Regions from separate parts of the Roseibium sp. RKSG952 genome, predicted to be linked through region 1. Evidence: riboswitches for the same ligand, from Rfam matches in the RefSeq annotation. Region 1 holds a riboswitch; the other holds the start of a gene.
What was found. A riboswitch is a leader RNA that binds a small molecule or an ion and turns the genes downstream of it on or off. The one in region 1 is predicted to bind thiamine pyrophosphate.
Positions count from the first base shown of each region.

Region 2: another riboswitch for thiamine pyrophosphate. It lies ahead of thiC (phosphomethylpyrimidine synthase ThiC); the one in region 1 lies ahead of thiB (thiamine ABC transporter substrate binding subunit).

Region 1 is NZ_SMMF01000960.1:23,539-27,626, forward strand. Features, by position in the region: gene E1297_RS41310 (thiamine/thiamine pyrophosphate ABC transporter permease ThiP) at 1-445, opposite strand, end outside; gene thiB (thiamine ABC transporter substrate binding subunit) at 421-1,401, opposite strand; TPP riboswitch at 1,434-1,540, opposite strand; gene E1297_RS41320 (VOC family protein) at 1,691-2,068, opposite strand; gene E1297_RS41325 (helix-turn-helix domain-containing protein) at 2,207-2,674, shown strand; gene E1297_RS41330 (glutathione S-transferase) at 2,669-3,325, opposite strand; gene queF (preQ(1) synthase) at 3,404-3,868, opposite strand; gene queE (7-carboxy-7-deazaguanine synthase QueE) at 3,884-4,088, opposite strand, start outside.
Region 2 is NZ_SMMF01000959.1:240,100-244,187, forward strand. Features, by position in the region: gene thiC (phosphomethylpyrimidine synthase ThiC) at 1-1,416, opposite strand, end outside; TPP riboswitch at 1,526-1,645, opposite strand; gene E1297_RS41115 (hypothetical protein) at 1,787-4,088, opposite strand, start outside.

The DNA of each region.
Region 1 (4,088 bases):
GGCGCGTGGCAAGGGGCAAATTGAAGAATACATGGGCCAATACCACGCCATGCAGGCCGTAGATACGAATGGGTGCGAAGCCAAAATAACCCAATATATCAGAGATCCAGCCGGCCCGACCAAAGACCTGCAGCAATCCGATTATCGCAACAATAACGGGAAGAATGAACGGCGCGCCAAGCAGCGCAATCAGCGCGCGACGCCCGGGAAACCGTCGCCGGGCGAGTGCTCGTGCAACCGGAACCGCCAATCCAATACTGAACAGCGCGGAAAGTATCGCTTGAGTAAGTGTAAAACGCAGGGCAGCCCAGTCGGCCGGACCAAATCCACCGCCTGCTTCGGCACGCAGGGTGACTGCGGCCAGTGTGCCCAGTATCAGCGCGGCGACCAGGGCAGCCGCGCCGATACCCGGCAATGGGCTTACTGGCTGAGCGCGCTCAACCATTCTGCAAGTGCCTGATCCCGCACGTCGGCGGCTTCATCGGGTGAAAAGAGCAGAGCCTTTTCCGGAATGGTCAGGGTTTCAAACCCTTCGGGCAACCCAGCTGCCGGGGTCACTGCCGGGTACATCCAGTTGGTTGTAGGAATGATCTGCTGGAACGCATCCGAAACCATGAATTCCAGGAATTGATCCGCCAGTTCCGGCTGATCAGTCCCGGCGAGTTTCCCTGCCACTTCAACCTGCATGTAATTGCCTTCGTCAAAGACAGCTGCCGATTTCGAAGCGTCTTCTTCAGCGATCAGGTGATAGGCCGGAGAGGTGGTATAGCTGAGGACCATATCCGATTCACCTTCGAGGAACAGGCCATAGGCCTCGGACCACCCTTTGGTGACTGTTACGATATTGTCTGCAAGACCAGCCCAGATTTCGGGTGCCTCGTCGCCATAGGCCGCCTTCACCCACAACAACAGACCAAGGCCGGGTGTGGAAGAACGTGGATCCTGAATGATGATCTTTGTCTCGCTGTTCGCCAATTCACGGAAATTCGCTGGGGCCGAGTAATCGGCGTTGTGAACAAATGCGAAATAGCCCCAGTCGTAGGGCGCAAAAACGTCGTCGGTCCATTCAATCGGCAGCGCGTAGTCAGCTGTAACGGAACTGGGTGCAAACAGACCGGTTTCCTTGGCTGCATTGATCAGACTGGTATCCAGTCCCAGCACCACGTCAGCTTCCGAGTTTTCGCCCTCAAGCCGGATACGTGACAGCAGGGCGGCGCCATCTTCAACGCCAACAAGATTCAGATCGCAATTGCAGACCGCTTCAAAAGCTTCTTCGACCTGCGGACCCGGACCCCAGTCCGAGACAAAGCTGTCATAGGTGTATACGGTCAGCTGAGGTTTGTCGGCGGCAATAGCCGAAGTTGCACTCAGTAATCCCGCAGCAATCAGCAGATGTTTCATATCATCCTCCATTGCGGCGAGAGGGTAAGGATGGATGAAACCGTCACCTTTCCCTCCGCCGGTTCTAGCCGGTTCAGGTTCAACGGGTTCGCCTGATAGGCATCTCAGCGCGGCAGGCCACGCACCCCGAGGTGAAGCTGTGATTAGGAGGATGGAGACCCGATTACAACTATAATCGCGTCACCCAGGGTGCACGAACCGAAAGGTAGCGCTCACAAATTGCTCATATCTGACATTAATTGCAGACCGTTGCCGCAACTTCGGCAACGATCCTTGGGTCTACAATTCCTCAGGACCCGCCCGTCAAATCTTGGGCAAGCATGAAGGCGTTGCCGTCGGGGTCATAGAATGTCGCCGTCTTGACCATGCCTTCGACTACATCTGTTGGGCCGTCAAACTGAACATCAGCCTGTTCTAGCTTTTGCCTTGCGCTGTCTAGGTCGGCGATGCCGAATACAGGGACGCAGTTTCCGGGCGCGGGTTTGGTGTGCTCACCAAGCCCAAGGGTTACGCCCTTGGTCAGGGTTTCTAGCTCTGACCAACCTGCCTCATCTGCATGATAAAGCGTTTTGAAGCCAAGCATGCTCTCGTACCAATCGGCGCTGGCGTGACGATCCTTAACCGACAGCGCAATTGTTATGGTTTCTTCCAGGGAAATGAGCGGCATCATCTTTCCTTTTAAGGTAAAATATAGTAACTATACTTTATGTACATTGATGCACTTGTCAACATCACTTCGCGGGCGTGGGCCCTGCCCATTCTTTCCAATCTTCACGAAGGTGTCCCTGGGCGGCAGGCGCCATTGTTGGCTGCAACCGGCGCGGGCCGTACGTCATTCTCTCAGAGTGTAGATCATCTCATCCAAATTGGATTGCTTGAGCGAAACCCGGGCTACGGCCATCCGTTGCGACCGGAATTTCGACTGACACAGCGTGGTGCAGTGGCAGCCCGGTTCGCCAATCAGATCCTGTCTGCGACCAGCGAAGATAATCAGGATCTGCTTCGGCGCTCATGGACGTTGCCCGTTCTGGCGACCCTTCATGAACTGAGCCACTTTAACGAGATCAGGCGAAACCTGCTGACGATCACTGATCGCGCCCTCTCACAGTCCTTGCGAATGATGGAGGAGCGGGATTGGGTGCAACGCGACATCGATGATGGCGCACGACCACCCCGCGCGACTTACCATCCGATAAATACCGGTGAAACAATCACAGCAATCACAGGTCCGGTGATTGTGTTCAAAACCGGTTCGCAGTTGCGGCAGTTATAGGTCGGAGACAGCGTCTGAGGTTCCGAACCAAATCGGCACATCATCTTCTGACCAAGGGGCGTATTTGTGCATGATTTGCCCGAAAGTGTCGCTAGTCAGAAATTGGTCCAGCCATCTGATAAGGTTGGGCCAAGGCTGAGCGTCAAACCACACACGGTCAATATTTGCAAACTGGCGCACGAATGGCAGCATTGCCAGATCTGCAATCGTTGGTCGATCTCCGAACAGCCACGCCTGCCCATCCAGTTTTTGGTCAAGGACGGTCAGATAGGTGGCCGCCTTTTGCCGCTCAACCTCTTCGTCCAGATCGGGATATCGCGTGGCGTATTTGGTGTGATCCAGTGCATTCTTGAACGGGCCGTCATTGGTTGAGATCAGCTCCCAACCTTCCTTCGGCATATCGAGCAACTGTTGGGGGTCGCTCTGTTCCAAAGCCCAGATCATGATGTCCAGACTCTCATCCAGAACCTGGTCATTGGTTCGAAGAGCGGGCACTGTCCCAGACGCTGAAGTATCAAGAAAAGCCTGTGGTTTGTCCCGCAGCAGGATCTCACGCAGCTCGACCTTTACACCCGCGCTGACCAGCGCGAGGCGCGCCCTCATCGCATAAGGGCACCGACGAAACGTCCAGAAAACAGGGTGCTGAGCCATATCGCGATCTATCCGGCTTTCTGTGTCATAGTCAAATATGCGGGCGCAGCGCTCGATTGCCTCGCCCGCATCATCAGCTCAGCCGCGCCCGCGATACGGTGGCACTCCCTGATCGGGAATCCAGACGCCTTCGGGCATCGCACCGGTTTGCCAGAACACATCAATCGGAATGCCCCCGCGCGGATACCAGTATCCGCCAATACGCAGCCAGCGGGGTTCGAGGAACTCCGTCAAACGCCGTGCGATCGAGATTGTGCAATCCTCGTGAAATGCACCGTGGTTCCGGAATGAACCCAGGAACAGTTTCAGTGATTTGCTTTCAACCAGCCACTCACCCGGTACATAGTCGATCACCAGATGTGCAAAGTCGGGTTGTCCCGTCATCGGGCAGAGAGAGGTAAATTCGGGTGCCGTAAAGCGAACGTTGTAGTCCACGTCCGCCTGCGGGTTCTGGACACGCTCCAGCTCGGCCTCTTCGGGGCTGGCAGGCATTTGCGTTGCGCCGCCCAGCTGGGTGAGATTGCTGTAGATGCTGTCACTCATGTGTTTCTCCTTTGCTCAGACGCCGCGCTTATTGCCCCAGACAAGTACATGCAGCTGGGGAAGAATACGGGGTCTGAACCATCGTGCGTTCAGTGTTGTGTCGATTAGCCATTCCAATCGTCCTGTCGTTTCACCCAGGTCGATGGGTTCCGTTGGATCGCTGTTCGGATTTCCGGGCTGAAGATAGAGCGGCAGATCCGGATAACGATCTGCGACTTCG
Region 2 (4,088 bases), on a different contig from region 1:
ATGTTCCTTGGGTGTGACGTAACAGAGCATCGCGCAACCGAACCAGCCGATCATCGCCGCGCCAATGCCACTGGTGATGTGGTCATAACCGGGTGCAATATCGGTGGTCAGGGGCCCGAGCGTATAGAAAGGCGCCTCGTGGCAGCACTCCAGTTGCTTGTCCATGTTCTCCTTGATCTTGTGCATCGCCACATGGCCGGGGCCTTCGATCATTACCTGACAGTCCTTTGCCCAGGCGATCTGGGTCAGCTCTCCCAGCGTCTCAAGCTCGGCAAACTGTGCTTCGTCATTGGCGTCGGCAATCGACCCCGGACGCAGGCCATCACCGAGGCTGAACGACACATCATAGGCCCGGCAGATGTCGCAAATCTCATCGAAATGCTCATACAGGAAGCTTTCCTTGTGATGATGCAGGCACCACTTGGCCATGATCGATCCGCCGCGCGAGACAATTCCGGTGACCCGATTCACGGTCATCGGAACCATGTGTAAGCGCACGCCCGCATGGATGGTGAAATAGTCCACGCCTTGTTCGGCCTGCTCGATCAGCGTGTCACGGAACACCTCCCATGTCAGGTCCTCGGCAATGCCGTTCACCTTTTCCAGCGCCTGATAGAGCGGCACGGTGCCGATCGGAACCGGTGAGTTGCGGATAATCCATTCACGGGTGTTGTGGATATTGCGGCCTGTGGACAGGTCCATGACCGTGTCGGCGCCCCAGCGGATCGACCAGACCATCTTGTCCACTTCCTCTTCCATCGAGGAGGTAACAGCCGACGTGCCCATATTGGCGTTGATCTTGACCAGGAAATTGCGCCCGATGATCATCGGTTCGCTTTCGGGGTGGTTGATGTTGGCGGGTATAATCGCGCGACCTGCGGCGACCTCATCCCGCACAAACTCCGGGGTCACGTAATCCGGAATATTGGCCCCCCAGTCATTGCCTTCGCGTTGCTCGACGATGGCCTCGCGCAGCTGGTTCTCACGAATGGCGATGAACTCCATCTCGGGAGTTACGATCCCGGCGCGGGCGTAGGCGAGCTGCGTCACCGCCTTGCCATCAGTTGCGCGCAGAGGCCGCGGGCGCACCGGAAACTCGGGCGTCAGGCGGTCGCCTTCAACAAACCCGTTATCCTCGGGCTTGATCTCGCGCCCGTCATACTCTTCGACATCACCGCGCGCCTCAATCCATTTGCGGCGCAACGGGGTCAGGCCTTGTCGAATGTCGGTAATCACGTTCGGATCGGTGTACGGACCTGAGCTGTCATAGACCGGCAACGGCGGCTCTCCCGCGGTCGGGTGGACCGAAATCTCGCGCATTGGAACGCGGACGTCAGGGTGCAGTGTGCCATTCACATAGATCTTACGCGAAGCAGGCAGTTCACCTGTGGTGATTTTGGGGTTGGGGACATTCATGTTGGTGCTCCTCAAGCGGTTCAACTCAAAAAGACACCAGATGAGTTTTGGCTTGGGGAAACGAGAGGGTGTACAGCCCTCTGTTCGGAGTGCGCCCGCCCGGATCCGTGGCCTGCGCGCCCTAGCTTCCTACGCCAGTATCAACTGGGTCAGGTTCAAAGGGTCGCGTCGCCGGGCAATGCCCCGTCAGCCTCTCAGTCCCCTCGGTGGGACTCCCCTGCGTGACCTTTGGTTAGCTCAGGCACCACGTCTGAGACAAGCCCTTATTCAGCCATGTTTCGATTTACATAAACACAGCGTTAGGTAGGAGGGCGCTGTCATCAGGAATTTGTCTCTGCGGCACCGGTTAGGTGCCGCAGAGATTTTTGTTTTAGAACGACCACTTAAGGCCGGCGCGCAGGAACGGGCCCTGAGCATTGTCGCCGATCTCCTGTTCGGCCTTCAGCTCCAGCAGCATGTCCTGAACCAGATCTTTCTCATAACCCACTGCGACGCTTGCACCGGTAAAATCTGTCGATGCAAAGATCACATTCTGAGTTGATGAGAAGACAGTGACATCGGCCTGCGAATCCCCCAGACCTCGGCGCAGTACACCGCTCAGCTGGCCTGACAGAACTCCGCCATTGTTGAATTGCTTTTCAACTTCGGCACCCAACCGGGCTTCAATCACCTCGGTTGTGATGTCTCCGACCGTGGCATTCGCGACCGAGCCGGTTTCCGTGTAACCATCATCCTTCTGATTGGTATATCTGGCGTCTGCAAAACCGATCAGCCCGAATTTGTCGCTGACATCGAACGCGCGCTCAACACCGATATGTGCAGTCAGCAGTGTGCTGTCATAATCTGCCTTTGCATCGGCGCTGCCCGTGATCTGACGTGTTCGATCAGTCGAAAGCCAGCCGTAACCAAGCCCGGCCTCAACCGTGAACGCGCCAAACTGGCGACCCACCGCTGCATCCAGATAGAAGCCAGTGGTGTCAAAGTCGGTCGTGCGGCTATCACCATCGGCCGTGAACACGCCCATACCAAAAGCCAGTGCAATGCCGTTTTCTGTCTGGCCGGAAAGTCCGGCACTGCCGTTGAACAGCTTCACATCGGTTTTGACGTCAGGGTCATTCTCGAACTCGCGGTATTCTGCGTCGATCATTGCAAACGGTCGGAACCCACCGAAAGTTGCACCGGGTGCATTTCTGAACGAAACACCCTGTGTTACCTGCGGGGCCTGCTGGAACTGCAGCGCATTGCCGCTGCTGCCTACTACGCTGCCAAACATGGCGACGACATCGCCCGGCGTTGCAACGTCGGTCCCGTCAACGACAGCATATACCGGAGCTGCCCCACCTTCGTTCTGGACAAACCAGGCAGAGTCCTGATCCGAAATCTTGGTGGTGAATGTTCCCACAGTTGGTGCAGCGTCCTCAAAGCTGAAAACTTTGCTACCCCCTTGTGCGTCCAGATTCACATCGTGATCACCCACACGGATCCGGCCCGAGATGTTGTCTTTCGTATCTACGTTCAGGACACCTTTGCCGGTTCCCAGATAGATCGCATAAGCATCACCGCCGTCGGAAGTGGCCGAGATGGTTCCCACATCCGTAATCACGCCGTCAAAGTTCTCGAAATACAGACCATACGCATTCGCAGCGGGACCACCCGTTGCGCTTGCCGAGATAGATCCGGTGTTTGAGAACGTGCCCTGCATATTCTCGACCCAGATACCCGCAGCCAGCGCTTCGGCATCGTCAGTGCCGTTCGCTATTGCTGCAGCGGCGCTGATGGTGCCTGTGTTGGAGATGTCTGCGGTGACCTCATCATAGAGCAGGATCGACTGCGCCCTGACATTCTTGGCACCTTCGGCCCGAACCATGATGCTGCCGGTGTTCGCAACGCGACCCCCGGTGTTTCCACGCACATAGACGCCACGGGCGGTAGCATCATCTGCATCTGAAACACTGGTGGTTCTGATGGTGCCAGAGTTCGAGAGCGTGCTGTCAAAGCCGTCCCTGATCTGGATGGCGCCTGCATAAGCTGACGCACTTGTTTCACCCTTGGCAGAAACAGTGATGGAGCCGCTGTTGGTGATGTCGCCCGCGACATCGTCCCCGACATAGAGACCATATCCTTCGGCCTCGTCCGTAGCATCCGTGGAGGTCACGTTGATCGAACCCGCATTGGTGAAGCTGCCCGTTAACGCGTTGCTGATATAGACACCGCCTGCTGTTGCAGAGGTTTCACCATCGGCCTTAACCGTGATTGCTCCGCTGTTCGAAACGTTGCCGTCTACTCCGCTCGCGTAGATGCCATACGCTTGCGCTTCAGAGCCAAGACCCTGCGCCTGCGCTGATATCGTGCCGCTGTTTGCGATGTTCCCACTTACAAGCGCACCGGCATAGAAACCGGCTGCCGAAGCAAAGGAATCGGGTGCAGTTGCCTGTGCCGAGATCGTGCCGGTATTGGTAAAGTCACCATCCAGCGTTGAGGATGAGTAGATGCCATATGCATAGGCCTGGGATTCATCAGCGATCGCCTGCACGGTTATGACGCCGTTGTTGATCGCGTTGCCTTCGAACCCGCCACTGACATACAGGCCATAGGCTTCGGCCGAGGATGTTTCGTCCTGTGCAAAGGCATTGACGGAGCCGGAATTGAAGAAGTCTCCGGTAAGTCCGCTG